One region of the Roseateles aquae genome, then DNA from elsewhere that is predicted to be linked to it. Evidence: predicted binding sites of a transcription regulator. Region 1 holds the regulator's gene; each other region holds the start of a gene.
What was found. Region 1 encodes FNR, which switches genes on or off when oxygen is low (the NO sensors DNR and NnrR bind a similar motif). Its sites were predicted from a motif close to TTGATNNNNATCAA; they were not measured.
Positions count from the first base shown of each region.

Region 2: RQP53_RS14490 (oxygen-binding di-iron domain-containing protein) is a predicted target of FNR. The motif match lies at 2,824-2,837, and genes of this name have one in related genera.
Region 3: RQP53_RS00070 (acetyl-CoA hydrolase/transferase C-terminal domain-containing protein) is a predicted target of FNR. The motif match lies at 1,862-1,875, and genes of this name have one in related genera.
Region 4: RQP53_RS16140 (potassium channel family protein) is a predicted target of FNR. The motif match lies at 1,660-1,673, and genes of this name have one in related genera.

Region 1 covers NZ_JAVXZY010000002.1:583,438-591,182, reverse strand. The annotation lists gene ccoN (cytochrome-c oxidase, cbb3-type subunit I) at 1-729, shown strand, start outside; gene ccoO (cytochrome-c oxidase, cbb3-type subunit II) at 749-1,372, shown strand; gene RQP53_RS07830 (cbb3-type cytochrome oxidase subunit 3) at 1,385-1,561, shown strand; gene ccoP (cytochrome-c oxidase, cbb3-type subunit III) at 1,558-2,472, shown strand; gene ccoG (cytochrome c oxidase accessory protein CcoG) at 2,506-3,957, shown strand; gene RQP53_RS07815 (hypothetical protein) at 3,967-4,227, shown strand; gene RQP53_RS07810 (hypothetical protein) at 4,227-4,529, shown strand; gene fnr (fumarate/nitrate reduction transcriptional regulator Fnr) at 4,610-5,344, opposite strand; gene hemN (oxygen-independent coproporphyrinogen III oxidase) at 5,533-6,942, shown strand; gene RQP53_RS07795 (urease accessory protein UreH domain-containing protein) at 6,990-7,733, shown strand.
Region 2 covers NZ_JAVXZY010000005.1:339,093-346,837, reverse strand. The annotation lists gene RQP53_RS14505 (methyl-accepting chemotaxis protein) at 1-804, shown strand, start outside; gene RQP53_RS14500 (energy transducer TonB) at 834-1,184, shown strand; gene RQP53_RS14495 (glutaredoxin family protein) at 1,570-1,947, opposite strand; gene RQP53_RS14490 (oxygen-binding di-iron domain-containing protein) at 1,985-2,764, opposite strand; gene RQP53_RS14485 (BlaI/MecI/CopY family transcriptional regulator) at 2,965-3,333, shown strand; gene RQP53_RS14480 (M56 family metallopeptidase) at 3,326-5,050, shown strand; gene RQP53_RS14475 (RidA family protein) at 5,105-5,449, opposite strand; gene plsY (glycerol-3-phosphate 1-O-acyltransferase PlsY) at 5,446-6,165, opposite strand; gene RQP53_RS14465 (aminoacyl-tRNA deacylase) at 6,172-6,666, opposite strand; gene RQP53_RS14460 (ATP-binding protein) at 6,833-7,745, shown strand, end outside.
Region 3 covers NZ_JAVXZY010000001.1:7,507-15,251, reverse strand. The annotation lists gene RQP53_RS00080 (delta(1)-pyrroline-2-carboxylate reductase family protein) at 19-909, opposite strand; gene RQP53_RS00075 (GGDEF domain-containing protein) at 912-1,721, opposite strand; gene RQP53_RS00070 (acetyl-CoA hydrolase/transferase C-terminal domain-containing protein) at 1,931-4,060, shown strand; gene RQP53_RS00065 (hypothetical protein) at 4,029-4,655, opposite strand; gene RQP53_RS00060 (hypothetical protein) at 4,655-5,380, opposite strand; gene RQP53_RS00055 (GspE/PulE family protein) at 5,361-6,809, opposite strand; gene RQP53_RS00050 (type II secretion system F family protein) at 6,961-7,745, opposite strand, start outside.
Region 4 covers NZ_JAVXZY010000006.1:306,111-313,855, reverse strand. The annotation lists gene RQP53_RS16145 (hypothetical protein) at 1-544, opposite strand, end outside; gene RQP53_RS16140 (potassium channel family protein) at 819-1,625, opposite strand; gene RQP53_RS16135 (hypothetical protein) at 1,744-2,322, shown strand; gene RQP53_RS16130 (hypothetical protein) at 2,366-4,111, opposite strand; gene dksA (RNA polymerase-binding protein DksA) at 4,216-4,920, opposite strand; gene RQP53_RS16120 (CobW family GTP-binding protein) at 5,173-6,210, opposite strand; gene RQP53_RS16115 (CorC family transporter) at 6,404-7,306, shown strand; gene lnt (apolipoprotein N-acyltransferase) at 7,303-7,745, shown strand, end outside.

The sequences.
Region 1 (7,745 bases):
GTGTACAGCTATCGCCTGTCCATCGTGCACTTCTGGGCGCTGATCTTCACCTATATGTGGGCCGGTCCTCACCATCTGCACTACACGGCGCTGCCGGACTGGGCGCAATCGGTGGGCATGCTGTTCTCACTGGTCCTGCTGGCACCGAGCTGGGGCGGCATGATCAACGGCATCATGACCCTCTCGGGTGCCTGGCACAAGCTGCGTGATGACCCGATCCTGAAGTTCCTGATCGTCTCGCTGTCCTTCTATGGCATGTCGACCTTCGAAGGTCCGATGATGTCGATCAAGACGGTCAACGCGCTGTCGCACTACACCGACTGGACCGTTGGTCACGTGCACTCGGGCGCGCTGGGCTGGGTCGGCCTGATCTCAATGGGCTGCCTGTACCACCTGATCCCGCGCATGTTCAGCCGCACCGAGATGTACTCGAAGCGCGCCATTGAGCTGCACTTCTGGGTGGCCACCATCGGCATCGTGCTCTATATCGCTGCGATGTGGATTGCCGGTGTGATGCAGGGCCTGATGTGGCGTGCGGTCAACCCGGATGGCACCCTGGTCTACACCTTTGTGGAGAGCGTGAAGGCGACCTATCCCTTCTATGTGATCCGCCTGGGCGGTGGTCTGTTGTATCTGACTGGCATGTGCATCATGGCCTGGAACGTGGTCAAGACCGTGCAGGTGGGCAAGGCGCAAGCCGTGCGCATCCCGGCCGTGGTCCACGCCTGAAGCAGACGGAGAAATACAAATGGCAAATGCAAATCATGCCGTCGCTGGTCACGAGAAGATTGAAACCAGCAACTTCCTGATGATCGTGCTGGTGCTGCTGACGGTGATCGTTGGCGGCATTGTGGAAATCGTGCCGCTGTTTTTCCAGCGCTCGACGACTCAGCCGGTCGAGGGTCTGAAGCCCTACACCGCGCTGCAATTGGCTGGCCGGGACGTCTACATCCGCGAGGGCTGCTACAACTGCCACTCGCAGATGATCCGCCCCTTCCGCGCCGAGACGCTGCGCTATGGGCACTACTCGGTGGCCGGCGAGTTTGTCTACGACCACCCCTTCCAATGGGGCTCCAAGCGTACGGGTCCGGATCTGCATCGCGTCGGTGGCAAGTACAGCGATGAATGGCATCGCATCCACCTGACCAATCCGCGCGATCTGGTGCCCGAGTCGAACATGCCGGCTTACCCCTGGCTGGCCACGGCGACGGTCAACCCGGCCGATATGGCGCCGAAGTTCCGCGCGTTGCGCACCGTCGGTGTGCCCTATACCGATGACGAGATCGCCAAGGCTGGCGATGAAGTCAAGGGCAAGACCGAGCTGGATGCCGTGATCGCTTATCTGCAGGTGCTGGGCACCGCGCTCAAGTAAAGGGAGATCGAGATGGATCTCAATGATCTGAGAGCGGGTTTCACGCTGCTGTCCCTGCTGATGTTTGTGGTGATCGCCGTCTGGGCGTATTCCAAGCGCAACAAGCAGGGTTTTGATGAGATGGCTGCCTTGCCCTTGATGGACGACGGTGGGGCCGCTGCTAACCCCTTCGCAAGGAGGTCGGAATGAGTGACTTTTTCTCCGGCGGTTGGTCGACCTTTGTGGCCGGCGCGACCATTCTCGGTCTGGTGCTGTGTATCGTGCTGCTGCTGATTGCCAGCCGTCGCAAGGTCATGGCCAATGACAACACCACCGGCCACGTCTGGGACGAAGACCTGCGTGAGTTGAACAACCCGCTGCCGCGCTGGTGGATGGGCCTGTTCGTGCTGACAGTCGTCTTTGCCGGCATCTACTTGGCGATGTACCCGGGCCTGGGCAGCAATGAAGGCAGCCTGAAGTGGAGCAGCGCCGGCCAGTACGAGGCCGAGCAGGCCAAGGCACGTGCCGCGCTGGAAGGCGTCTATGCCAAGTACAAGGCACAGACGGCCGAGCAGCTGGCCAAGGATCCGCAGGCCATGGGTATTGGTGAACGCTTGTTCGCCAACACCTGCGCCGGCTGCCATGGCTCCGACGCCAAGGGGTCCAAGGGCTTCCCCAACCTGACCGACAACGACTGGCTCTATGGTGGCGCTCATGAGACCATCATCGAGACTATCACCAAGGGCCGCAACGGCGTGATGCCGCCGATGGCTGCGGCGGTCGGTACGCCCGAGGATGTGCGCAACGTGGCGAACTATGTGCTGAGCCTGTCGGGCAGCCCGCATAACTCGATCGCTGCGCAGCTCGGCAAGCCCAAGTTCGCGGTCTGCGCGGCCTGCCACGGTGCGGATGGCAAGGGCAATCAGGCACTGGGCGCCCCGAACCTGACCGACAAGGTCTGGCTGCATGGCTGGGGCGAAGAGGCGGTGATCAATATGGTCAACAACGGCAAGAACAATGTCATGCCGGCCCACACGTCGCGCCTGAGCCCCGAGCAGATCCATGTGCTCGCGGCCTATGTCTGGAGCCTGTCGCAAGGCACAGCTGTCGCCGGCAAGTGATCGTACCAATCCCCTGAGTCAAGCCCTCCAGTCATGAGCAGCAGTAGCGACACCAGTTCCGAGATCAGGCCCGGCGACAACGCCGCGGTAGAAATGGTGTCGCTCTACCAGGCGCAGAAGAAGATCTATCCGCGCGCTGTCAGTGGCTGGTTTGCGACTTGGCGATGGGTGCTGGTCTGGGTCACGCAGCTCGTCTTCTACGGGCTGCCGTGGCTGCAATGGAATGACCGTCAGGCGGTGCTGTTCGATCTGGGCAGCCGCCGCTTTTTCATCTTCGGCCTGGTCCTGTATCCGCAGGACTTCATTTACCTCACCGCGCTGCTGCTGATCTCAGCCTACGCGCTCTTTTTGTTTACCGCAGTCGCTGGCCGACTGTGGTGTGGCTATGCCTGCCCGCAGACGGTCTATACCGAGATCTTCATGTGGGTGGAGCACAAGTTCGAAGGCGACCGCGCCGCGCGCATGAAGCTGGACGCCGGCCCCTGGACCTTCGAAAAACTCTGGCGCAAGACCGGCAAGCAGGCGACATGGATCGCCATTGGCTTGTGGACCGGCTTTACCTTTGTTGGCTACTTCACGCCGCTGCAGACGCTGGCCGCTGAAGTGCGCAGCCTCTCGCTGGGGCCCTGGGAGCTGTTCTGGGTGCTGTTCTACGGCTTTGCCACTTACGGCAACGCTGGCTATATGCGTGAGCAGGTCTGCAAATACATGTGTCCTTACGCGCGCTTTCAAAGCGCGATGTTTGACAAGGACACGCTGATCATCAGCTACGAAGCCGAGCGTGGCGAACCGCGCGGCTCACGCAGCAAGAAGGCCGATCCCAAGGCGCTGGGCCTGGGCGAGTGCATCGACTGCACCTTGTGCGTGCAGGTCTGCCCGACCGGCATCGACATTCGCAAGGGCCTGCAATACGAGTGCATAGGCTGCGCGGCCTGCATCGACGTTTGCGACGGCGTGATGGACAAGATGGGCTACCCGCGTGGCCTGATCCGCTACGACACACAGAACGGCATGGCCCAGCACCTCGGCCGAGGGCAGTTGCTGCGTCGGATGTTCCGGCCTCGCGTGCTGATCTACACCGGCATCCTGTTCCTGGTGTGTGTGGCCTTGCTGGTCAGCATTGCCACCCGGATGCCCTTCAAGGTTGATGTGGTCCGGGATCGCGCCTCACTGGCTCGGCTGGTCGATGATGGCTACATCGAGAATGTCTACCGGCTGCAGATCATGAACGCAACGGAAACGCCGCAGCGCTACACCGTGCAGGCCACTGGCCTGCCGGGTTTGAAGCTGACGCAGCCCGTCGAAGTCACCGTGGCAGCGGCCGAAGCACGCTGGTTGTCGCTGGCGCTGCGCGTGCCACCCGAGGCTGCTGCCCAGGCGGGCGCCGGCGCGCATGAGATCCATTTCGATATTCAGCGCGAAGCGCAGGCGGGTGATGCCGCCCGCGCGCTGCGCGAGAAATCAACTTTTGTGGTTCCCCGATAGGAGAGGCAGATGCCGACATCAACGCAAAGCGAGCAAGAGTACGGCCAGCGCAAGGCCTCCTGGTGGCGCGAGAAGATGATGTGGCTGGTTGTGGGTGGCCCGTCGGTGGTCGTCGTGGCCAGTTTCATCACGCTCGCGCTGGCGCTGAAATTCCCCGATCCGGTGATTGAAAAGAGCGACCGGCTTTCGGCTGACAGCGTCACCGAGCAGAGTGCGGCCATGCAGCCGGCAGTCAAGGCACGCAATCACGCGGCCACGGGCGGTCAGTGATGCTGGCCCCGACCTCCCAGCGCATTCCCGAACGTCCGGGCCTGGGACGTTGGGCCATGTATGTGCTGTGGCCAGCCTTTCTGATGGCCGGCGTGACCGAGGCGCTGGTGTTTGCCGTCATCGATCCCAGTGATCTGAGCTGGTTCGGTCAGCAGCCGATGGACTTGTCCCGGCAGGCCATCTACACGCTGAGCTTCCTGATTTTCTGGGCCCTGATCAGCCTGGCGGCCAGCCTGACGCTGGCGCTGGCCACCTTGCCCGAGCCGCCGGATGACGCCCATCCGCGAGGCTGGCCACGCTGAGCGCCATCATCTGATCAGCCCTAAAACGAAACCCGCCACAGGCGGGTTTCGTCTTTGTTCAGCCCGCAGGCTGTGGCCGATCAGCAGTGTGCGCTGTTGACCAGCTTTTGCAGGCCGGCCTGATCGATGATGCGGATCTGGCGCTGCTTGACCTCCAACAGCCCTTCGTCCTGGAACTTGGAGAAGGTGCGGCTGACCGTTTCCAGCTTCAGGCCCAGATAGCTGCCGATTTCTTCACGTGTCATGCGCAGCACCAGGGCCGAGGCCGAGAAACCGCGGGCCTGCAGGCGCTGAGTGAGGTTCAGCAAGAAGGCGGCCAGTCGTTCTTCGGCACGCATTGAGCCCAGCAGCAGCATCACGCCATGGTCGCGGACGATCTCACGGCTCATGATCTTGTGGAACTGGTGCTGCAGATCGGTGAACTCGCGCGACAGCTCTTCCAACTGACCGTAGGGAATCACACAGACCTGCGAGTCTTCCAGCGCGACGGCATCGCAGGAGTGGCGGTCATTGCTGATGCCGTCCAGACCCAGCAGTTCGCCCGCCATCTGAAAGCCGGTGACCTGATCGCGACCGTCTTCGGCCGAGATGCAGGTCTTGAAAAAGCCGGTGCGAACGGCGTAAAGCGATTGGAACGAGTCGCCGCTGCGGAACAGCGTATCGCCCCGGTTGACGTTGCGGCGGGTGGCCACCAGCTGATCCAGACGTTCGAGGTCGCCCGAGTTCAGTCCAACGGGCAGACACAACTCGCGCAAATTGCAGCTGGAGCAGGCGACCTTGAAGGGCTCGGATTTGATCGGCGGGATGGCATTCATGTGGCGCATTATGGGCTGGGCAGCGCTCTTTGCACCAATGCCGTTGCCGCTTTGCACATCGTTTGCCAGATGGGAATCGGAATTGAACATGACCATCCTCAAGAATTGGGGGCATTGTTTACCCGGGCTTGCCCAGCAAGCTTGACCTGGGTCAAACCCCGCGCGCGCAGGCTTGGCACCATGGCGACATGGAATCTCAAACCGCTGACAGCCTGCCGGGCATCACCGAGGAAGTCTTGCGTCGCTTCGACGTCTCTGGGCCGCGCTACACCTCTTATCCCACCGCCGATCGCTTTGTCGAGGCTTTCACCGCCGAGCAGTACCGCCAGGCCCTGGTGCAACGCGCCGAGGGCGGCATGGTGGGTGGCGGCACGCCACTGTCGGTCTATGTGCACATTCCATTCTGCGAATCGGTGTGCTACTACTGTGCCTGCAACAAGGTCATCACCAAGCATCACGACAAGGCCGCCGAGTATCTTGATGCTTTGGTCATGGAGATGGACCTGACGGTGGCGCAGCTGCAGCGCACGCAGACGGTGTCGCAGCTGCATCTGGGCGGCGGCTCGCCGACCTTCCTCAGCGATGCCGAGCTGACGCGGCTGATGCAGGACATTCGCGCCCGATTCAAGCTGGCGCCCGGCGCCGAGGTGTCGATCGAGGTGGATCCGCGCACCGTCACCGAGCAGCGCCTGCGTCATCTGCGCGAGCTGGGTTTCAACCGCTTGAGCTTTGGCGTGCAGGACTTCGATCCGGCGGTGCAAAAAGCCGTGCACCGTGTTCAGAGCTTCGAGAGCGTCGCCACCTTGATGGCGCAGTCGCGCGAGCTGGGCTTCGAGTCGACCAATGTCGACCTGATCTACGGCCTGCCGCAGCAAACCCCGGAATCGTTCGCCCGCACCATCGCCCAGGTGGCAGCGTTGAAGCCGGATCGTATTGCGCTCTATGGCTATGCCCATCTGCCGCAGCGCTTCAAGCCGCAGCGCCGCATCGACGCCGCATTGCTGCCGGTCGCGGGCGACAAGGTGCGCATGCTGTCTGGCGCCATCAGCGGTTTCCTTGGCCACGGCTACACCTATATCGGCATGGACCACTTCGCGCTGCCGACCGATTCGCTGTCGGTCGCCAAGCGCCAGGGGCGGCTGCATCGCAACTTCCAGGGCTACAGCACCCATGCGGATTGCGACCTGATCGGCCTGGGCGTCTCGGCCATTGGCCGTGTTGGCGCCACCTACAGCCAGAACGCCAAGGAGCTGCCGGAGTATTACGACACGCTGCGCCAGGGGCAATTACCCATCGTGCGCGGCCTGGCGCTGAGCCGTGACGATCTAGTGCGCCGGGCCATGATCATGGCGCTGATGTGCCAGGGGCGGGTGGAGTTCGAATCGATCGAGCTGGCCCATCTGATCAAGGTGCGCGACTACTTCAAGGCTGAGTTGGAGCAGCTCGCCTCGCTGGCCGAGACCGGTCTGGTCGTCGTCGAGCCGGAAGCCATTCAGGTGACGGCCATGGGCTGGTACTTTGTCCGTGCCGTGGCCATGGTGTTCGATCGCTATTTGCAGGCCGATCGCAACCGCGCACGCTTTTCGCGCATCATCTAGGCTCAGCCGCGGATCAGACGCGGCGGTTTCAAACGAGGCCCTGGCAAATGGATGCAGCCCTGGCCGGCTCGGCGCTCCTGATGGGCCTGGCCGGTTCTCCTCATTGCGTGGCGATGTGCGGCGCTGCCTGTGCGGCGCTCGGCGGCGGCGCGTCTGGCGCTCAGGGCTCCGGCCTGCTCATGCGGCCGGCGATGCTCAGCCTGCAGGCCGGTCGCTTGCTCAGTTATTCGCTGGGCGGCGCTGTTGCCGCTTCCAGCGTCAGCATGCTGGCCTATTGGGGGCAGGCGGCAGCCTGGTTGCGGCCTTTCTGGGTGATGCTGCATCTGGCGGCCCTGGGGCTGGGTCTCTTTCTGCTCCGGCGTGGCCGGCAGCCGCAGTGGTTGGATGGCTTGGGGCGAGGGCGCTCGCCTTCAGCAGCCAACACGGCCTCGGTGGCCATCGTGGGCCTGCGGGGTGGGCAGCGGGCGGTGTCAGCGCCTGCCCGGGCGGGCCTGGCCGGGCTGGCCTGGCTGGCCTGGCCTTGCGGCTTGCTGCAGTCGGCGCTGGTGGTTGCGGCCCTGGCGTCAGGGCCGGCGCAAGGCGCGGCGGTGATGGCCTGTTTTGCGCTGGGCTCAGCGCTGGGCCTGCTGGTGGGGCCTGCGGCGCTGTGGCGGCTGCTGAGGCTGGGCCAGCTTGACGAGGCGCGCGGCTATGCCTGGGCGGTACGGCTGGCCGGACTGGGGTTGCTGCTGAGCTCGGGCTGGGCGCTGGGCCACGGCATCTGGGCGCAGATCGCCGCCTTCTGCAGCTGATTGGAACGGCCG
Region 2 (7,745 bases), on a different contig from region 1:
CAAGCCATGCTTGAAATGCAGACGGCACTACGTGGCGTGGTCAGCAGCGTCAGCTCCGCAGCCAGCGAAGTCGCGCAGAACTCACAGCAGATTGCCGGTGGCAACAACGATCTGGCCGACCGCACGGCCCGTTCGGCCTCCAGCCTGCAGACCACGGCAGCCTCGGTCGAGGAAATCGCTGCCAATCTCAGCGGTGCCAGCGAGTTGACCCGCAAGGCCGCCAGCATCGCCGGCAAGGCGCGTCAATCGGCCTCGGCCGGCGGCAATGCTGTGGCGCAGGTGGTCGCCACAATGCAGGACATCAGTGCCAGCTCCAAGAAAATTGGCGACATCATCGGCGTCATCGATGGCATCGCCTTCCAGACCAATATCCTGGCGTTGAATGCAGCGGTGGAAGCGGCCCGTGCCGGCGAGCACGGCAAGGGCTTCGCGGTGGTCGCTTCCGAAGTGCGCGCCCTCGCTTCACGGGCTGCCTCGGCCGCCAAGGAAATCAAGGTGTTGATCCAGGAGTCGACCGTCAAGGTGGAGCAAGGCACTGGCCTGGTCAACAACGCCGGGCAGACCATCCACAGCGTCGTCGACGAGGTCAACAATATGGGCCAGCTGATCGAGGAAATCTCCCACTCGGCCCAGGAACAGGCCATGGGCGTGGGTGTTGTCAACAACGCGATGAACGAGTTGGACCGCAGCACTCAGCAAAATGCCAGCCTGGTCAGCGAACTGACCCGCTCAACGGAAGCGCTGACCGGTAGTTCTTCGCGCCTGCTCGAAGCCGTCGGCTTCTTCCGCACCGGCCATCACTGAAACTACAGCTTCTTCACGGAGGAAAGACAATGAGCCCATTCCAGAGCGCTTCGTCTGTGTCGCAATGGACGCGTCGCGTGCTGCTGCTGTGCTGTGCAGCCCTGTTCGCGATTGCCGTGCAGGCTTCGCCCAAGGTCGTCAAGAAGGTGCCGCCCGAGTTCCCGCGTGAGGCCACCCAGCGCGGCGTGTCAGCCGGCTCGGTGAAGGCCAAGCTGAGCATTGATGCCGAAGGCAAGGTGACCGAAGTGTCCATCATGGAATCGGAACCACCGCGCGTCTTCGACAGAGCCGTTACGCGCGCGCTGATGGAGTGGCGTTTTGAAGGCAACGGCGAAAAGCAAACCCACGAAGTCAAACTCGTCTTCAAGGCAGAGGATTGAGACGGGACCGAAGGCAAGCCCTGCGGCTTGCCTGACGCCCGGCGAAAGCCTGCTGGCCTGCAAGCCGGCAGGCATGAGGCGCGACCGAGAACAGGCCCTGCGGCCTGTTCGACGCCTTGCGAAAGCTGAGCGGCTTGCAAGCCGCTCGGCATGAGCTGCGACCGAAGGCAAGCCCTGCGGCTTGCCTGACGCCCGGCGAAAGCCTGCTGGCCTGCAAGCCGGCAGGCATGAGGCGCGACCGAGAACAGGCCCTGCGGCCTGTTCGACGCCTTGCGAGAGCTGAGCGGCTTGCAAGCGCGGGCCGAAGCGTCAAAACCCATGCAAATGCCAAGTCGTCTGGCGCCTCCTTGCCCCGGATGACCTCGTGCATGAGCTTGAGCGCGGCCTAGCCATCGAGCATCGCTGCCAGCCGCGACGCGTCCCAGCCCGACAAGACCTGACCCCGCAAAACAAAGGTCGGCGTGCCCACCGCTTGCAAGCGGCGAAACAAGGCCTCGCAATTCGGCTCTTTGCCGATGTCGCACTCGCTGTAGGGAACCCGTTCGGCATCAAGCCAGCGACGCGCGCGCAAACAGACCGCACAGTCCGCGCTGCTCAACATCAGCAAGTCTGCTGGCTGCAAATGTGCGGCGCGCAGTCGCTCCGCCGCCTGTGCGCCACGCCAATGCCCAAGGCCGGCGACAGCGCCGCTCAGCGCCACAACCAGAATGCCCAGCGGCAACAGTTGCCGCCAGCGGCCAGGCTTGCTCAATGATTCGTCCATCCAGCCATCGTAGGGCCAGACGGCATGCTGCGACGGCTTACTGTGGCACGCGATAGTCCGCACTTCCCATCAGGTCAATGCCGCAATCCAGCCGCTCGGCCCAGTCGATGAACTGAGCCACCGCTGGCCCAGCCATCGGCGCACCGTGCTGCGGCACGATCATTGATATTTCCAGCCCACGTACCATCTGGGCCCACAGCCGCAGCACCTTGTTGCTGACCATATAGCGGCGATGGAAGCCTTCCATCCGCGGCAGGTGCTTGGCCAGATCGGTGACCGGTTTTTCCGGATTCAGATCATGGCCGATTGAAGCGCCAAGGTCGCCGGAAAATAGGATTTTGCTGACCGGGTCATAGAACTGGAAGTTGCCTTCTGCGTGCAGGAAATGCGCCGGCAAGGCCAGCAACTCGAAGCTGCTGGGCCCCTCGCCCAGACGCAGCCGCGCCCCAGCGTCCGCAATGCCGACGATGCGGCCGGCGGTCTTGCCGGGCTTGCAGAAATGCGGCGCAAAGCGCTCCCAGATGCGCGAGATGTAGACCGGCGCCGTCGTCGCGGTCATCCAGCGGTCCAGCGAGGCGATGATGTCCGGATCGGCGTGAGAGGCCAGGATGGCGGCCAGCTTGTGCGGCGCGAAATGCTGGGTCATGCCCAGATAGAGTTCGTTGTAGGCCAGATTGCCGCCCGGATCGAGGATGGCACCGGTGTCGCCATTGACGAGCAGGAACTGGTTCGACTGCACCGCCTCGTCTTCTTCCAGGCTGAGTTTGGAAAACATCAGGCAGACATGGCTGTCGCGGCGGAACAGTTCGATCGGCATTGGAATCACTCCCTCCAGGCTTTGATGCCGCACTCTAGGCCGAGCTCCGCAGCGTCGGCTTGAGGCATATCAAGCACGCCCAAATTCCGCTCGGGCAAGACCTGACCCCAAAGACACTGCCCATCACGCACAAGCCCTGTTGACAGCTTCGATTACAAGCGTAATCATTGCTGAACATTTACAAGCGTAAACGAAACACCATGACAAGCATCAGCGATGCAGAGACACAGGTCATGCAGATCCTCTGGGATCGGCATCCCCTCACCAGCGAAGAGATCGCTGCCGACCTGTCCGACAAGCAGGACTGGCAATTGGCCACGATCAAGACCCTGATCAACCGCCTCTTGAACAAGGGCGTGATCCACGCCGAAAAAGACGGCCGCCGTTACCTCTACAGCCCGCTGCTCAGCCGCGCCGATTGGCAGGCCAGTCAGGGCCTGGGCCTGTTGGACAAGTTGTTCGGTGGCAGCCTGGCGCCGCTGGTGGCGCAGTTTTCATCGCAGCGCCGGCTCAGCCCGTCCGACCTCGCAGCGCTGAAGCAGTTGATCAAGGACTATGACAATGAATGATCGCCTGCCCCTGCTCTGGCCCCTGCTGCTGCAGTGCAGCCTGTGGTTCAGCGTGGCCGTGCTCGCTGTGGTGGTACTGCGGCTGGCTTGCCGCCGCTGGCTGGGCGCCGGCGCCGCCTATGCCTGCTGGCTGCTGCTGCCCGCGCTGCTGCTGGCGCGCAGCCTGCCGAGCCCGCTCCCTGCGGTGCCTGCCGTTCAGCCGGTACTGGGTTTCACTCAGCAACAGGTACAGCGACTCGCACCCACCGAGCCGACCCATTCGTCTCGCACGAGCAGCCCGACGCCGACAATCCTCAGCCTCCTATGGCTCGCCGGTAGTTTGGGGCTTTTGGGCGCCGCGACCTGGCAGCAGTGGCGACTGAGCCGCCGCGCCAGCCCTTCGAGCGACGAACACTCGCCGCTGCGACTCCCGGCGGGCTGCAGCCCGGCGCTGCTGGGCCTGTGGCGCCCGCGTCTGGCCCTCCCGCGGGATTTCGAACAGCGCTTCAATGCTGCTGAGCAGCGGCTGATCCTCGCCCATGAAGCGGTGCATGCACAACGCCATGACAACGCCTGGAATCTGCTCGCCCTGCTGCTGCTGGCCTTGCAATGGTGCAATCCGTTAGCCTGGTGGGCCTGGGCACGGCTGCGCGCTGACCAGGAGTTGGCCTGCGACGCCGCGGTGCTGGGCCCTCTTCCAGCCACCGAACTAGCCGTCTATGCGCAGGCGCTGCTGAAAGCCGAGCAGGCCGAGGCCATGCCGAGCCTGAGTGGCGCCTGGATGCGTCGCCACCCTGCCATCGAGCGAATGCGCTGGCTGCAGCGACACCGCCATGATCAGGCGCGCCGCACGGCGTCACGTATCACGCTGTTCATCAGCCTGTTGCTGGGTACAGGCGTGGGACTGGCCAGTCAGCCTGACGGTCCAGACACCGGAACAGGCAAGGGTGCCGCCAGCAAAGCTGACCAGCTGGCCTTGGTCAGCATAGGACTGCCGGACGGCCGACAGCTCAGTCTGCAAACCCGCATGGTCTTGCCCGCCAAGCTTGCCAGCGATGCCGGCTACAGCCTGACGCAGACTCGCATCAATGCGCAGCAACTCGGTAGCGAGGGCTGGTGTCTTGAACTCAGCACTCGGCACCATCATGACGGCGCGGTGCAGCGCCTGGCCCAGTTGCTGGATGGCGCTTGCCAGCTGCCCCGCAGTGCGCCCGAGAGGCTGCGCGCGTCCGCCACGGACTTGCCGGTGCTGGACACCCACGGTCGTCGCCTCAGCCTGCGAATCGCCCTGCGCGATGCAGGCGCTAGTCCGCCCTTCCCCTATAGCGACGCACAAATCGCTGCGGCGCGCACGTTGGCGGCCGAACTCAGAGCGCCGATACGCCTGGAATTGAGCTTGTCTGATGGCGCGCGGACGCTTGGATCGCCCACGGTACAGGTCCAATCCGGCGCGCTCGCGGAACTCGATATCGAACCGGACCAGGACCACACCCAGACGCGCTGGCACCTTTCGCTGCGCCCGACCCCTCTGCCGGACGGCATGCTGCTGCTGGAATTGGAGCTTCAGCAGCCCGGCGAAGCGCCCTTGCACACCCGACTGCTCATGGCCGACAGCCAGCGCGCCAGCCTCGAAACCAGCGGCCCCGACGGTCAGCGCAAACTCAAGCTGGAGGTGCTGAGCAAGCAGCTCAGCCCACGCAGCGAAGCCAGACCCGAGCTCGCTGCAAAGGCGATCTGACAGGCAAGAAAAAAGCGCCCCGTGGGGCGCCTTGCTGGCTGGGCCGCATAGAACTCAGACAGCCGCGGTGATGACGATCTCGACCTTCCACTCCGGCTTGGCCAGCTTGGCCTCAACGGTAGCCCGTGGCGGCGTGTGGCCCGGCGCGACCCAGGCGTCCCAGGCGACGTTCATGCCGGGGAAATCGGCCAGATCAGCGATATAGATCTGGGCGCGCAGGATCTTGGTCTTGTCGCTGCCGGCACGGGCCAGCAAGGCATCGATCTGGGCCAGCACATCGGCCGTCTGGCCGGTGATGTCCAGGCTGGCATCGGCCGGCACCTGGCCGGCCAGGTAGACGACGCCGTTGTGCACGGCCATTTCGGACATCCGTGCGCCGACATCAAAACGTTCGATCATGATTTCTTGCCCTTCTTGCTGCTGTGGTGGTGCGAATGGCCGCGCGCCTGGTAACCCTGGCCATGCGGATGCTTCTTGCTGCTGCCGGCCGGCACCGCGGCGCCGGCCTTCTGGCCCAGCTTGCTTTCGGTGCCGTTGAGCAGCTTCTTGATATTGGCCTCATGGCGCCAGACCAGCAGCAGGCCCATCACACCGACCGTCAGCACGACCGGGCCGGCGCCCCAGATCAGCATCTGGTAGAAGGGCGCGAAGAGGGCCGAGACGATGGCCGCCAGCGAGGAGTAGCGCGAGAAGTAGGCAATGATCAACCAGGTCAGCAGCGTCGCCCCGCCCAGCAGCGGGTTGATCGCCAGCAGCACGCCAGCGGCCGTGGCCACGCCCTTGCCGCCTTCGAACTTGAAGAACACCGGCCACAGATGGCCAAGAAAGGCGGCCAGGCCGACCAGTGCTGCGGTGCCTTCGCCCAGCCCCAGCGAGCCGCCCCAGAGCAGCACCGCGAGCACCGGCAGGTAGCCCTTCAGCGCATCAAAGAGCAGCGTCAGGATGGCGGCCTTCTTGTTGCCGGAGCGCAGCACATTGGTCGCACCCGGATTGCCGGAACCGTAGCTGCGCGGGTCAGACAAGCCCATCAAACGGCTGATGATGACGGCGAACGAGAGCGAGCCGATCAGATAGCCGGCAACCACGGCCAGCAGGGGAAAGAGTGTGTCTTGCATGGGGCGCTATTCTGCACTGGCGCACTGGACGCTTCGCGCGCCCAGGAGGCTAGGCAAAACCTGGGGGTCAAGGCTGAGCAGATAGCCGCGCCGGCCGCCGTTGATCAGGATGCGCGGCAGTGCCAGGATGCCGGCCTCGACGAATACGGGCATCTGCTTGCGCGTGCCAAACGGCGAGGTGCCGCCTACCATATAGCCGCTGTGCCGCTGGGCCACGTCCGGCTTGCAGGGCTCGACCTTCTTGCAGGGAATCTGCCGCGCCAGCTCTTTCAAGCTCACCTGACGATCGCCGTGCATCAGCACAATCAGGGGCTGGGCGCGCTCGTCCTGCATCACCAGCGTCTTGACCACCTCGTGCTCAGGCACGCCGAGCTGACGCGAAGATTCTGCCGTGCCGCCATGCTCGACGTAGTCGTAGACATGCTCGCCAAAGGCGACGCCCTGCTGGCGCAGGAACTGGGTGGCGGGGGTTTCGCTGACGTGGGGGGACTTCTTGGCCATGCGCTGCGGCACCGGGGTGGGACACCCCCCTATTCTCGCCGCTGCCACTGTGCCAACTTGCACGATGCAGGGCGTGGGCGCAACGCCGGGCCTTGCCAAAGCGCGGCAAAACGGCGAGCCTCACCATCGCTAGCCCCAGCCTGAATATTCCCTTCCTGCGCTGCCGATGGATTCCGAGCCGATACAGCTGAACTACCTGGATGACCTGGAAGGTTTCCGCCGCTTCGTCAACTGGCTGCACTGGGCCATCGCCGGCGTGCTGCTGATTTCGGCGCTGGCCATCTATGTGTCTTCGCCCAAGGAGCCGGTCCGTTACCTGCCCTTGGCCGGCGTCCTGCTGAGCCTGCTGGTCAGCGCCGGCCTCACCCGCCACCGACCGAAGCGCGCGGTGATGGTGATCGTCTGCAGCGTCTGGCTGATGAGCAGCCTGGCCATCGTCAAGTTTGCCGGCGTGCACAGTGCCAGCATCATCGTCTACCCCTTCACGATTGCGATGGCCGGCTGGGTGCTCGGCCGGCGCTGGCTGATCGCCCTGACCAGTGCTTCTGGCCTGCTGCTCTTGCTGCTGGCCTGGGCTGAGGCCAGCGGCCGCTTCGCACCCACGCCGCGCGCCACGCCGCTGCTGGTCGGCTGCCAGATCGTCGCCGTGCTGGTCATCATCGCTTTTCTGACCTATGTCGCCAGGCAGGGCCTGATGAACAGCCGCAACCGGGCCTTGCAGCTGTCCAGCCACCTGGCCACCCAAAACGCCGAGCTGGCGCAGCAGGAGCGCGAGTTGCTGGTGCTGATGGAAAACGTGCCCGCCGCCGTGGTGTCATTCGACGCCCATTCGCGGGTGCGCCGTTGCAACCGTGCCTATGCCGCCCTCTTCGGCCTTGAACCCCAACAGGTCCTGGGCCGCGCGATTGAGGAGTTCGTGCCGCTCTCCACGCTGGAGCAGATCGGCTCGAAATGGCAGGCCGCATTGGCCGGCGAGGCGCAGCATTACCGGCGCAGCAACCACAACCCCTTGACCGGCGCGATCAGCTGGATGGACGCCGATGTGATCCCCGAATTCGCCGATGGCCAGGTGGTCGGCC
Region 3 (7,745 bases), on a different contig from region 1:
TGAATCCGGGCGCAGGCTTCAACCGAGCGCGCAATGCACGGCCGCCAGATCCCAGGCCGCGTGGCCCACGGTCTTGTAGGCCTTGGGGCCCGAAGGCAGCGCGAGGCGAGCGTCCAGCAGATCGGCCAAGCCACGCACTGACTGCCAATCGACACCGGCCTGCAGCAGATCACCGGCCTCGTGGCGGGCGCCATCGGCATCGTCGACAAAGACCTGGCGGCGGCGCAACTCCCCGCTGGGCAGTTCGGCCATCTGCGGTGTGAAGCTGCCAATGCCGACGATCAGCGTGGCGTCGGCGATGCCTTCAGGCAGCACCGGCGTCAGCGCCGTGGTGGCTGCCAGCACGCAGTCGCAGCGCTGCAGCGCATCAGGCAATGAAGCCGCCTGCAGGCCAGCCCGGGGCTGCTGGCGAACAAATGCTTCAGCCGCTGCCAGCGTGCGCCCGACCACGCGAATGCGCAGGCCCGGCCAGCGGCTCAGCAACGCCTCCAGATGGCTGGCCGCCTGCTGGCCGGTGCCGACCAGGGTCAGGTCTTGCGGGGGGCGGCCCAGCAGGGTTTCGATGCCCAGCAGGCTGACCGCGGCGGTGCGCCGCGCCGTCACCGTCGCGCCATCGAGCAAGGCCAGCGGCACGCCGGTAGCGGCGTCACTGGCCAGCACGCGGCCATGGATGGTGGGCAGACCCCGGGCTCGATTGGCCGGATTGACGCTGACCAGCTTGCAGATCGCATAGCGCTCATCGGTGCAAGGCATGGCCAGATAACTGCCGCCCTCGGGCAGCGGCAGCACACTGCGCGTGCAGCTGTGCAGCCGACCATCGCGCAGCGCCAGCATGGCCTCGGCCACGGCGGGAATCAGGCGTTCATAGGGCAGCCGTGCAGCGGTGGCCGCGGCATCCAGCAGCTGCATGCTCAGCCGCTGAACACGCTGGAGCGGCCCGGCAGCAGCCCGGCACCGGCGCGCACACAGTTGCGGCCCGAGGCCTTGGCGGCGTACAGCGCTTCGTCGGCGTCGTGGATCAGCTGATCCAAGGTCTGGTGCTCGATGCCCAGCGCCGCCACACCCACGCTGATGGACAGCGGCACCGATTTGCCATTCCAGCTGAGGTTCAGCGCCTCGACCCGCTCGCGGATGCGCTCGGCCACGTCCAGCGCGCCCAGCGGGTCGGTGTGCGGCAGAAAGACGATGAACTCCTCGCCGCCAAAGCGGGCCAGCACATCGGCCTGGCGCAGGGTCTCGCCGCTGACATCGGCGATCTGGCGCAGCACGGTATCGCCACAGAGGTGGCCAAAGCTGTCGTTGACGCGCTTGAAATGATCCACATCGATCAGCAGCAGCGCGCAGGCGGTGTCGTAACGACGCGCCCGCGCCCATTCACGGCCGACCTGCTCGAGAAAGTAGCGGCGGTTGAAGGTGCCGGTCAGCGCGTCCTGCGTGGCATGGCGCAGCATGCTCTTGCGCGCCTGTTCCAAGTGAACGACCAGGCGCAAGAAGACATAGCCGAACACCGAGGTGATGCTCAGCGCGCAGACGCTGGAGCTCACCGTGGCAATCGTCCGATTGCCCTGGCCCATCAGCGTGATCGCCAGCTGCGACATGCCTACCGCCAGCAACCAGACCGTGCCGCACAGCAGTAGCAAGGCACGCGTCATGCCCAGCTTCTGCACCCAGCGATCCAGCACCGGCAGCCAGCGTGGCTCATCGAACTGATCTGACTGCATCCCAATACCGAATCTTGTACAAGACCCGTATTGCAGCACAGGCGGAGGCTGCGGGCCGCCGAGCCCCCTAAAGCAGGGGCCGGCGACACGAAACAAAATGTCACAGCGCGGACATTCCATAACATGGCCACGCCCTCAACTTGTCACATATCAAGGCGACTAGGTCTTGGCGGCCCGACACTGGAGGCCAGAACAACGGAGACAAGCGCATGCAGCGATTCGATCGAATGGACGCCGCCATCGACGAGGTACTGGCCCGCCTGGGCGACGAGATCGTCATGGCCATCCCGCTGGGGCTGGGCAAACCCAATCCCTTCGTCAATGCGCTCTACCGCCGCATCAAGGCCGAGGGCAGCCGCCGGCTGAAGATCTTTACCGCGCTGTCACTGGAAAAGCCGGTCGGCAAGAGCGAGCTGGAGCAGCATTTCCTGGAGCCGCTGGTCGAGCGCGTGTTCGCCGACTACCCGGACCTGGACTATGTGAAGGACTCCCGCGCCGCCGCCCTGCCGCCGAACATCGAGGTTCACGAGTTCTTTCTGAAGACCGGCGACTACCTGGACAACAGCGCGGCCCAGCAGGCTTACGTGAGCACCAATTACAGCTTTGTGGTGCGCGACATGATGGCGCTGGGCGTCAACCTGATCGCCCAGGCCGTGGCGGCAAGACCTGACCCCACAGCGCCCGAGGGGCCACCGCTGCTCAGCCTCAGCTGCAATCCCGACCTGACCCTGGACCTGATCGAGAAGATGGCTGCTGCCGGCCGGCCGCTGCTGCGGGTGGCCGTGCTGAACGAGCAGCTGCCCTTCATGGGCGGCACCGCCTTGTGCCCGGCGCGCCATGTCGATCTGCTGATCGACGCCCCGGGCAGCAGCCACGCGCTGTTTGCGCCGCCGAATGCCGCCGTCGGCTGGGCCGACTATGCGATCGGCCTGCACGCAGCCAGCCTGGTACCCGATGGCGGCACGCTGCAGATCGGCATCGGCTCGCTCGGCGATGCGATTGCCCAGGCGCTGATCGTGCGCGAGCAGAACAACCCGGCCTTTCGTCACATCCTCAGCTCGCTGTGCCCCGACGGCAGCGCCGAGCGCGAACTGCAGCGCTTTGATCAAGGCCTCTACGGCTGCTCGGAAATGTTCGTCAACGGCTTCATGCGCCTGATTGACGCCGGCCTCCTGCGCCGCGAGGTGTTCGACGACCTCGGCCTGCAGCAGCTGGCCAATCTGGGCGTGCTCGGCGAGGCCCCCAATCTCAGTGCCCTGCAGGCCCTGCTGGCCAGCGGCCGCATTGCCAGCCCCCTGCACGCCGAGGATCTGCGCTTTCTGCAGCACTGTGGTCTGCTGCGGACAGAGGTGCGCCTGATCGGCGAGGAACTGCATGCCGAGGGTCAGGTCTTCAGCGCGCGGCTGGATGAGCGCAGCGCGGTGCAGGCGCTGCAGCCTCTGCTCGGCACCCGCTGGCGCGGTGGTCAGGTGATGCACGGCGGTTTTTTCCTCGGCCCGCGCGATTTCTACCAACGGCTGCGCGATCTCAGCGATGAGGAGCGCGCCCGCATCGCGATGACGCGGATCGGCTTCATCAACGAGCTGTATGGCGATGGGCTGGCCAGCGAGCAGCTGAAGCGGGCACAGCGCGTCAAGGCGCGCTTCATGAACACGACGATGCAGATGACGCTGCTGGGCGCCGCGGCCTCCGACGCGCTGGACCCGGCGCGGGTGGTGTCTGGCGTGGGCGGCCAGTACAACTTTGTTGCCATGGGCCATGCGCTGCCCGACGCCCGCTCCATCCTGATGCTGCGCGCGACTCACGACAACCACCAGGGCCTGCGCAGCAGCATCGTCTGGGACTGTGCCAACACGACGATTCCGCGCCATCTGCGCGATATCGTCATCACCGAATACGGCGTTGCCGATCTGCGTGGCCAATGCGATGCCGAAGTCATCAAGCGCCTGCTGGCCATTGCCGACTCGCGCTTCCAGGACGAGCTGCTCGCCACCGCCAAGGCCCACGGCAAGCTGGCCGCCGACTACCAGCTGCCCGAGCGCTATCGCGCCAATCTGCCGGCCACGCTGCGCGAACGGCTGCGCCCCTGGCGCAATGAAGGCCTGCTGCCCGACTTCCCCTTCGGCACCGACCTGACGGCCGATGAGCTAGTGATCGTGCGCACGCTCAAAAAGCTCAAGCACGCCAGCGCCCATCCGCTTGAACTGGTGCTGATGATCCTGAAGAGCCTCAGCGGCGAGCGCCCGGTGCCGCAGGCCTACCTCGAGCGGCTGGGGCTGGACCAGGCCAATAGCTTCAAGAAGCAGTTCATGAAGCGGCTGTTTGCGGTGAATCTGTAGGCCAGATCGGCTTTGCGAGCCGCTTGGCCGCGCTTGAAGCGTCGATGGCCGAGTGTTGCCCGGGGCTCTCCAATCGCACAGGCAAGATGGCCTGAATCGAGGCGACGCCAGCGTTGCCGGCGCTATTGCGCATCTGCAGCAGCTGCCAGGGCCGGCCTGGCTCTCCGGCATTGAGCTGATCGATGAAGCTCAGCAACTCCGCCTGGCTCTGGTATTCCACTTCCGCACGCAGCCGGGCCTCAGCAGTGATCAGCTCAAACTGAGTGAGTCGGAGGCCAGGTCGCAAGTTCGACTCCAGCGCATGCAGCACCCCTTGCAGCGGGAAAGCCGCTGAGCGCCAGAGCAGTTCGGCCTGCTTTTGGTAGGGCTTGGGCGCTAGAGCGGCGGCGCGCAGCCGCAGTCGCTCGGCATCGCTCGCTTGCTCGGTGGCGCGTTGGTCGGCTTGCTGCGTGCGCAGTTTCTGCAAGGCCCGGTAGTCCCGCCAGCCCAATGCGCTGAGCAGCAGCGTGAGTGCCAAGACCAGCACCAGCAGGCCGCAGAGCAGGCGTTGTGGCCACGGCGATGGCGGCACAAAGCTCATATTTAACGAGTGCATCAGCGCTCCATGCTCACGAACGAGCTCAGGGCCAGGCCTGTCGGCAGCCCGCTGACATCGCTGCCGGAACGGTTGGCCCGAAGCACCAGCAGTGGCGCCACCCGATCGGGCGCGAGCGATGACGAGAATTGCATGCGTCTGTACCCAGCCTTGGCGGACTCTATGTCGTATGAAGGTGCCAGGGTGCTGACCTGCTCAAACTGACCACCACGGCCTCGCAGCACCGTCAATGCATCGCAGTCCTGCACCCCAATGCACTGCAGCTCAGGCCTAATTTTGAGCAGACAATTCAAGGCGTTCATCCACCAAGGCGCCAGCATCTGCAGCGGCAGACCTGCAAGTTGCTGCAAGATCGCATCCAATACCCGCTTTTCAAGGGCCATGCCGATTTGAGCCAGCGTAGAGGCCGGCTTCACCATTCGGAGCTCGAGCTCACCATCGAGCGCACAACCCTGCCTGGCGATGGCAAGCGCGGCGCGCCGCCGTTCAGCCCCATCCTTCAGCTCCGGCATGGCTGGCAGCAGAAAAGGTCGGCAAAGTCCGCCACTGAGCCAGACGCGAAGCGCAGCCTTGGGCTTGATCTGCTCGGCCAGCGATGCAACGCCAACGAGCGCGTCGTCGAATCCCGCATGTGACCGCGCCTGGAGCACGTCTGCCCCCTGCGCAAGCAAGGTCGCCCGCGTTCCGATGTAGAGGTCTGAAACCTCAGAGCCAGCCAACCACACGCTTGATCTCCTCTGCACTGCTGATGCCGCCAATCACGAGGCGCGCGGCCTGCGTCGAAAGACTGCTTGTCCCTTGCCTTGCGATGTGCTCGCGCAATGCGGACACCGGCTGCATGCCAATCACCAGGTCCCGAAAGCCGTCGTCGATCAGATGAACTTCGGCGATGACCAAACGCCCGCGATAGCCAGTGCCATTGCATTGATCGCAGCCCTGCGCGTCCGGCACCGACTGCGCATGAAAACCAAGGCCGGACAGCCAACGTGACTCGCGGTCTGTCGGAACTCGTGCCGACACGCAGTGCGAGCACAGCCGGCGAACCAGGCGTTGCACCACCACGCCATTGAGAGATGCCATGAAGCCGAACATATCGAGCCCGAAGTGGCGGAAACGCCCGGTCACGTCATAGATGCTGTTGGCATGGACAGTGGTGAAGACCTGGTGCCCGGTCAGCGCCGACTGCACCGCGATCTCCGCCGTTTCGGCGTCGCGAATCTCGCCGACCAGAATGCGGTCTGGATCGTGCCGCAGGATGGAGCGCAGTCCTTTGGCAAAGGTCAGCCCCTTACGTTCATTGACCGGGATCTGCAGCACACCGGGCAGCTCGTATTCGACCGGATCCTCGATGGTGATGATCTTCTCGATGCCGGTGTTGATCTCAGCCAGGGTGGCATAGACGGTGGTGGTCTTGCCGCTGCCCGTCGGCCCCGTGACCAGCAGCATGCCATGCGGTAGTTCGGCCAGCTCACGGATCCGCATGGCGCTGTCGGCATCAAAACCCAACAGATCCAGGCTCACCGCAGCGGCCCGGCCGCGCAACTGCGCCTTGTCGAGCAGGCGCAGCACGGCATCCTCGCCAAACACGCTGGGCATGATGGATACGCGCAGATCGATCGGCCCCTCGGGCATCTGGAAGCGGAAGCGTCCATCCTGTGGCATGCGCGTCTCGGTGATGTCGAGCTGCGCCATAACCTTGATCCGCGAAATCACCTCCGCGGCACGCTGGTTGTCGTCCAACTGTGCGAACGGGCGCATCACACCGTCCTGTCGAAGCTTCACGACCACCCCTGTGCGGCCGCATTCGAAGTGGATGTCGCTGGCACCGCCGCGGAAGCCGGCGTCGATGGCTGCATCGACGAACTCGACCACCGGCCCGGTCGCATCCCGCCTTGCAGCCGGCGCCTGATTGCCGGCGGGCACCGCCAGCCACTGCTGCAGTTGCGCGGTCGTTGCGGCCAGTAGCTCGGGAACCTCCCCCAAGGCCGTTGTCGCCTGGCGCAGCACCCGCTCGTCCCAGGGGTCGGCCATGGCCAGACGCCAGCGTGACGCGCCCGCATCGCGCAGCGGCACGCATTGCCAGCTGCGGCACTGCTCCAGCGGCAGGCGGCTGAAATCGGCACTCGAGGCGGCAGCCGTCTGCAGCACGGCCACACCTGCCTCGTTCTGAAGGCGCAGCAGCAGGGCCTGAGGGTCGTCGCTGACACGTAGCAAGGCATCCAGAACCGTACCCGCGCCCGCTTGTTGCTGGCGCCGTGCCACTTGGACTTGTTCGATCAAGCTTGTCGTCACAGGCTGGCTTTCATCAGGAAACACTGGTCGCCACATCAAAGATGGGCATGTACATCATCACCACCAGCCCGCCGACCAACAGCGCCACCAGCAATAGCAGCACCGGCTCCACAAGGCGAGTGGTCCGCTCTATGAAGGTCGAGAAGTTTTGCGCGTGCCGCTCGGCAATGGTCTGCAGGATGCGGTCGAAATTGCCGGTGCGTTCACCAACCGCGAGCAGGCGCCGCGTGACAAGGTCGGTCAGGCCGGCCTCGCCGAGCGCCGCCGAAACGCGCTGCCCCTGCATCAGCGCCATCTCGGCCTGCAGCATGCGTTCGCGAAGCCCGGCGCCAAGCTCCAGCCCGGCGCACAAACGCAAGGCCTCGTCCAAGGCATAGCCACCACGGTACATCAGCGTCAGCGAATGGAAAAGTTTGGCCAGCAGGAATTCATCCCACTGCCGCCGCAGCGGGCCAATGCTCAGCAGCGCTGCACGCAGCATGTCTTGCAGGCGGCCGCTGCGCCAGGCCCAGGCCATGCCTAGCAACAGCAGTGCAAGCGCCAGCAGCACCCAGCGAAGCCTGCCCTGCAGCAGCTGACTCAGCCCCAGCAGCATCGAGGTCACGGTGCTGCGCTGGCCGTGCAGGCCGTTGTAGATCTGCGAGAAGCGAGGCACGACGAAAAGCAGCAAGAACAGGCTGATCAGCGTACCCAGGCCCACCACCAAGGCGGGATAGATGGACGCGCTGATCAGCTGCTTGCGCAGGCGCTCGAGCATCTCGTGATAGCCCAGGTAGTCGTTGAGCGCGTCGACCAGAT
Region 4 (7,745 bases), on a different contig from region 1:
TCGTGCAGATGCGGCCGCCCGACGATTCACATGTTGCGCGGCCGATGCATTGGTAGTTGTCGTGATCACAAAGACCGCGGGCCGGGGTCGCCTGCGATAGCGCGGGCGCCAGGTAGGGGGCACAGAAATTGGCGTTGCTGATCAAACGATCTGTCGGGCTGGAGATGCGTGCGCCGCGAATCCCGGCGGCATAGTGCTGAACACCGAATAGCGAAAGCACCTGATAGATCTCGCTCACCGAGAGTTCCGACTCGAGATCGGTGTACTGGAAGGTGGTCAATCCCTTCTCGTTGAAGCGCAGGCTCTCGATGAAGCGCTTGCGAGCTGCAGGGGAAAGCTTGTTCAGCGGCGAATCGGGGAGCTTGCGGTTCAGGTACTCGGTCAGGTCCTGCGCACTCTTGATCGGGGCCAGTTGGCGCTGCAGCTCGATTTGATCGAGTGTGCGCTGGTCCGGGCCAGCAGTGTGCGCCGCCTCGTGGTTTTGGGCCGCTGCCAGCGTCGACAGACCGAGCAGCACGCAGATAAGAAAAGCCTCTTTCTTCATATCAATCCCTGTTCAATTGCGAAGACACCGCCGCAGGCCTTTATCAGTTGCGGCCGCGTCGATGTGCTGCGTATGGCAGCGGATTAAGGCTAAGCAGATGCATTGAAGTGGTCAACGTGGAAGGTATTTCAGGTGTTATTCGTAATGGCGCAATAACGTTATAAGAGAGTGACTAACGTGGATTTTTCTGAATGATTGACGGCGTTGGAACGCCGCCAGACGCAGACCTTCCTGGACCGTTGTATCAACAGGCCCGAGCCGGTAAGACGTCGCCTCAGGGTCGAGGTCTTGTGGCGTCTGTACTGGCTTGAGACTGCTCGGCGCGCATCTGGCGCAACTCTTCATGCAGGGCGCTGAGTTGGGCATGCAGGTCGTGCAGGATCTCGTGCTCGACGCGGCGCTCGGTCGTCTCGACCCACATCGCCGCGATGGCGGCGGTGACCAGCGAAAGCACCGCGTAGCCCAGCAGCACGACGAAGACGGCGAAGATCTTCGAGGCGGCGGTGGTGGGCACGATATCGCCATAGCCGACGGTGGCGGCGGTGGTGAAGGCCAGCCAGAGGCCGTCGCCCAAGGAATGGGCGCGGGGCTCAAGCGCCCAGAAGCCGACGCCGCAAAAGGCCAGCACCATCAGCGCCAGCAGCAGCAGGTAGGCCAGTCCGCCGCGGGTCAGCCAGGATTTGACCGCCCAGACCATGCGCACCAGGGTCAGCAGCGAAATCATCAGCCGGGCTGCGAGGGCGACGCCCGATTCCAGGCTGGGCGGCAGCGCCGCCGCCATCAGCAGGCCGGCGATCAGCATCAGGTCCAGGCCATTGCTGCGCAGGTACTGGCGCGGATGGCTGAGGTGTCGCGACACCCGCCACAGCGAGGTGGCCACCATCGCGGCAGCGAACAGATAGATCGCGATGGCCAGGGGCGTGGGCAGGTTCTCCAGCAGCTCGATATAGAAGGCTGGAATCGTCGCCAGCAAGGCGCACAGCACCGGCCAGCGCCACCAGCGCTCGGCGCGGGTGGCGGCCGCATTGAGGACGGTGGGCCGTGCCAGGCCCCAGGTGCGGGTGGTGAGTCGATGCGGCATGGTGCGAGGCTAAGCCTAGGGCCGGCGCCGCGAGTTGACAAGCGTCAAGCGCCTTGACAAGGCCAGGGCCGGCGTGGATGCTCCGCGCCGGGTCAATGGAGGCTCGAGGAGAAAAAAGATGAACAAGCGTCAGATTCGGGCGTTGGCATCGCTGATTGCGGCTGGCGGCTTGCTGGGCGGTTGTGCCACCGTGTCTGACGGTGTCGAGCAGTCCATTCAGCTCAGCGCGCAACAAGAAGGCGGGCAGGCCGTCGCTGGCGTGTCCTGCGTGCTGAGCAACAAGCTCGGCCAATGGCGGGTCCAGGCGCCTGGCGAGGTGCGTGTGAAACGCTCCGACGGGCAGTTGTTTGTCAGCTGTGAGTCGTCAGACTGGGTGATGGCCACATCGACGCCGGTCGCACAGGAGTCGGACAGCAAAGTCGGCAACTCGGCCGTCAAAGGCGCAGGCATAGGCGCGGGCATTGGCGTGCTGCTCGGCGTGCTGGCACCCATCACCTTGCCCTTCGTCGGCCCCATGGTCGGTGTCAGTGTGGTGGCTGGCGGGACGGTGGGCGCCGCCTATGGTGGCATCGCCGGTGCCGTTGTCGACGGGGCCAGCGGCGCTGCCTACGACTATGCACCGCGGATCGTCGTGCTGATGAAGCCGCGACCGCCCGCGAACGAAAAGCTTGCCGACCAGAGCACGCCAGCCGGCTGAACGGGATCGCCGCCTGCACGGCCGAGGCGGCTGTATCGGCGCCTCAGATTTGGCGGATCTTGATCTTTGCGTGTTCGTTGATGCCCATGGCACCGAAGAACAGTGCGACCAGCCGGTGGGTTTCCAGGAACTCGACGCTGCGGTTCTCACTGCGTCGTTGCAGCACCCAATTCAGCAGATCGCCGGCGGCCATGAAGTCCAGGCGGATCAGCTTGGGGCAGGCGATGCTGACCATGGTGGCGCTGCCGAGTTCGCTGCTCATCAGTTTCAGCGTCTCGCTGATATCGCCGCTGAGCTGACCCGACAGCTCCAGCTGCACGGCATTGGGCATGCGGGTCTGTTCGGTGATGGTCGACTCGAAGAAAACGGTCGGCTCGGGCGGCGGCGCAGTGCTGATATGGCCGGTGGTCGACAAGCTGTTGCCGCTGACCCGCACGCTGCACTTGCAACGCTCCCAGGACGGCGGTGAGACCTCGTAAGTGACGCAATAGTCGATCGCCGCCTCGTCGAACTGATCGGGGCGGTTGACCAGGCGCAGCGCTTCCATGCGCAGCATCCAGAAGGCCGGATCGACATCGCGCATGCCCACCGGGGCCAGGTCCTTGAGCTGCTGCAGGAAGTGGTCGCCGGCCAGCCAGCGAATGTCCAGATTGCGGCCCGCCCATTCACGGAACAGCTCGCGCAGCTTGGCGCAGCCTTCGGCGTCGAGCTGGCGCATGTCCTTCCAGTCCAGCACCCACGGCAGGGGCTGGCTCTCGCTGCGCGCGCGCAGCTGAGCGATGCTGTCGGCGTCGACGTATTCCGGAGCCGTCCAGCTGACACCACCGGGCATGCCGCGCGGCGGACGCTCTTTCTGCAGGCTCTCGGCCACCAGCTTGGGCATTGAGAACCATTGCGGTGCCGAGAGGCCGAACTGCTGCGCATAGTCCAGCGCCAACGCTTCGAACTTGGCCTGCTGGCCGCTGGCGCGGTAGAAATCAAACAGCACCAGCCAGGTCTCGGCATGCAGCGCGCGCAGGCCGCCATGCTGGGTCAGCTCGGTGAGGCTGCGCTCACAGCTGTCGTTATCGGCATTGGCGAAGGCGATCACGGCTTCGTCCAGCTCGGCATCGTGAACCAGTTCGGCGACCTCGATGGCCGAGGTCTCCGAGACCTTGAAGCTCAGGCCGGTCGGCTCCAAGGGCATCAGGTCGGGCAGCATGCTGGGCTTGGCATCGGACAGCGGCGACATGCCGCCCCCCATCACCGCCACCGCCGGGGCCGGCTGGGCTTCCAGGCGTTCGACCACCTCGGGCGGCGCGAATTGGCTGACGCGCGCCTGCCCGACCTGATCGGCAGGCACCGTCGGTGCGAAATGGATGGGCCGGGTGCTGGTCTCGAAGAAACCGGAAGACGGCCCGCCGCTGCCGCGCATCTGCGTGGGCGCGAAGCTTTCGCCGACCATCTGCTGCTCAATCTGGTCGATCTTTGCCTTGACGCCGGGGTCCATCCGCGAATTCGGCTCGCTGGCGCGGTCGGTTTCGTCAATGCGCGAGGAGGCGGCGCCCAGCGCGGCCAGCTGCTCGGGGGTCAGGCCTTCGCGTCGGATGCGGCGCAGCATGTCGAGCTCGCGCTTGCGCACGAAGTCGTTGCGACGCTTGCGCTCGACCATGGCGCGCAACTCGGCCTTGGCCAGATCGCTCTCGGGATCGTCCTGGCGGGAGTTGATTTCCGACCAGTCGGTGGTCGGGTTGGCGACAAAGCGCGCGACCTTGCGGAAGAAGCTCTCGCCGTCTTTCGTATCCGTCATGCGCTCTGGACCTGCTGAGGAAGTGAGGGAGGAAGGAGGTGGCGGCATTCGCGGCCCGCCAGTCGGCGACGGGCCGTCAAGGGGACGGCCTGTCGGCGCCTTCATCAATCACCAAACATCTTTTGCTTCAGCTCGCGACGCTGCTGGGCTTCCAGCGACAGCGTGGCGGTCGGGCGGGCGATCAAGCGGCCAAGGCCGATCGGTTCGCCGGTTTCATCGCAATAGCCGTAGTCGCCACTGTCCAGACGGGCCAGCGACTGCATGATCTTCTTCAGCAGCTTGCGCTCGCGGTCGCGGGTACGCAGCTCAAGCGCATGCTCTTCCTCGATGGTGGCGCGGTCGGCCGGATCGGGGACGATGGAGGTGTCTTCGCGCAAGTGCTCGGTGGTTTCTCCGGCATTGGACAGCACACCTTCCTTGAGTTCCGTCAGCTTGGCGCGGAAGAACTCGATCTGCTTGTCGTTCATGTACTCGGAGTCGGGCATGGCCAGGACTTCGGCATCGGTCAATTCATGACCAGCCTTGGTCTTCCAGGCATTGGCGAGCTTAGGGTCGGCTTTCACGGCGGGGCGGGGCGTTTCAATCACGGAACTACTCATTTGTCGCGTCGGCGGCTTCGGTGGGGCAAAACGGTCGGCGAAGCGGCTGTTGCCCGTGTGGTGGGCGCCTGCTTCGGCGGTCGCTACGGCGGCAGCATGCTCCTCGGCACGAGGCTTGGGGGCGGCTTTGCCTGCTTTTGCAGCCGGCCGCCCCGTGGCCACGGCAGCAGTTTGCGTCGTGGTGGATTTCGGGGCCGGGGTCTTGCTCACGTTCAGTCTCCTCGCAGGCTTTATACCTGCTTCATCGGGCTGTATTGCCACCGGGGCCGGTCATGACAACCGGTTTTGTGCCAATTTCGCACCAGGTTTGAGGCCTGGCCGGTCTTGGGCGCCGCGGATTGTAGCCAGCTTGGCTGTGTACTCAAGCAGTACCTTCTTAGGCGTCATCCCTGAGTGTGGCACCAGGGCCAGCAAATTCATACCACGTCTCGTCTGGATGAGGGGGCGGAGTACCTGGCCCGCTCAGGCCAGGCAGCCATCCAGCCCCTGCATCAGGATCTCCTTGGGCAGGTCGATGCCGATGAAGACCATCTTGCTGATCTTCTTTTCACCGGGCATCCACTTCGGGCCGAGGTCCGAGCCCATCAGCTGGTGCACGCCTTGGAAGATCACCTTCTTGTCGGTGCCCTTCATGCACAGCACACCCTTGTAGCGCAGCAGCTTGGGGCCATAGACCTGCACGATCGCACCAAGGAACTCTTCCAGCTTGGCCGGGTTGAAGGGCTTCTCGGCGCGGTAGACAAAGGACTTCACATCGTCGTCATGGGCATGGTGGTGCGGGTGGTCGCAGTGCTCGCCATGCTCGTGATCGTGATGATGGTGGTGGTCGTGATCGTCGGTCTTCAGGAAGTCCGGATCGATTTCCAGCTTGGCGTTCAGATTGAAGCCGCGCAGATCGAAGACGCGGGCGATCTCGACCTCGCCGAAATGCACCCGCTGCTGCGGTGCGCGCGGGTTCATGTGCTTGATGCGGTGGGCCAGCGCGTCGACCTTGACCGGCTCGGCCAGATCGCTCTTGCTGATGAAGATCTGGTCGGCAAAGCCAATCTGGCGGCGGGCTTCCTGGCGGGTGTTCAGCTGCTCGTCGGCATGAACGGCGTCGACCAGGGTCAGCACCGAGTCGAGCAGATAGCTCTCGGCGATCTCGTCGTCCATGAAGAAGGTCTGTGCCACCGGGCCGGGGTCGGCCAGGCCGGTGGTTTCGATGACGACGCGCTCGAAATCCAGCTCGCCGCGGCGCTTCTTGGCAGCCAGATCGGACAGCGTGGTGCGCAGGTCTTCACGGATCGTGCAACAGACGCAGCCATTGCTCATCTGGATGATCTGCTCATTGGTGTCGGCAACGAGGATCTCGTTGTCGATGTTCTCCTCACCGAACTCGTTCTCGATCACCGCGATCTTCTGCCCGTGGGCCTCTTGGAGAACGCGCTTGAGCAGCGTGGTCTTGCCCGAGCCCAGAAAGCCGGTGAGTATGGTGGCGGGAATGAGGCCTTGAGACATGGTGATCAGCTTTGCTTGGCGCCGACGAGGGCGTCGTGGAGAAGAGGCGATAAGAGGCGAAGAATTCTGCGCGGGAACCTGAGCCGCCCAGATGAGGGCGGCCGACTGTGTTTCAAGCCGGCGGGCTTGTCAACCTGCGAGTGTCACACAGGGCTGTTATTCTCAGCGTTCCGCTACTACGACACGAACACCTGTGTCAGAACCTCAGCCTAGTCGCTTCCCCCACGCCAAGAGTGGGGGGCATCGCAGTACCGCCGAACCGCGCGGGCTTTTGAATCGCATGCTGGAGTTCCTCCATCCGGGGCCGGACTCCACATCGGAACTGATTGAAACGCTGGCCGAAGCCGAAGCCCGCGAGCTGATTGCGCCCGAATCGCGCCAGATGCTCGAGGGTGTGCTGCGCATGGCCGAGCTGAGCGCCGGCGATGTGATGGTCGCCGCGCCGCGGATGGATCTGCTCGACATCGAATCCGGTTACGAAGAGTTGCTGGCGGCGGTGATTGATACCGGCCATTCACGATTTCCGGTCTACGAAGGGCAGCGCGACAACATCATCGGCATCCTGCTGGCCAAGGACTTGCTGAAGCTGCAGCGCGCGCCGGAGCTCAATCTGCGCACGCTGCTGCGGCCGGCGGTCTTTGTGCCGGAGAGCAAGGGCCTGAACGAGCTCTTGCGTGACTTCCGCTCCAATCGCAACCACCTGGCCATGGTGGTCGACGAGTTCGGCAACACCGCCGGGCTGCTGACCATCGAGGATGTGCTGGAGGAAATCGTCGGCGAAATCGAAGACGAATTCGACGACAAGGACGGCGACGGCGGCATCTACACCCTGGCCGATGGCAGCCAGCGGGTGCCTGGCGATGCCCCCATCGCCATCGTCAACCAGGCTTTTTCCCTGCAACTGCCCGAGGATGAGTTCGACACCATCGGCGGCCTGGTGGCTCATGAGCATGGTCATGTGCCGCGGCGCGGCGAGCTCGTCGAAATTGCTGGCCTGCGCTTCACCGTGATGCTGACCCGCGGCGGCGCGGTGCGCTGGTTCAAGGTCAACCGCATGGCAGGCCTGCCGGCGGCTGCGGCCGACGACGCCGCGTGAGTCGCTTCAGCCTGGCGGGCTTGCGCGCCCGGCGGTCGGTGGACGTGGTTTCGTCTGGCCACTGGGCGACGGCGCAGGCCTTGCTGGCCGGCCTGCTGCACTGCGCGGCGTTTGCGCCCACCGAGGCCTGGCCCTTGCAAATCTTGGCGCTGGCCTGGCTGGCAGGCTTGAGCTGGTCGGTGGCGCCACGCCGTGCCGCCTGGCTGGGCGCCTGCTTTGCCTTCGCCTGGCTGGGCTCGGGGCTGTGGTGGCTCTATATCAGCATGCACGATCATGGCCATCTGCCGGCGCTGCTGTCCATTGCGGCAGTGGCGCTGCTGGCCGCGGGTCTGGCGCTGTTTCATGCCGTGCCTTTGGCACTGGCGGCCTGGCTGCGCGATCGTGGCCGGCCTGCGGAGGCTGGCGCCGGCGCTATCGGTGCCTGGCACGGCGGCGTCTG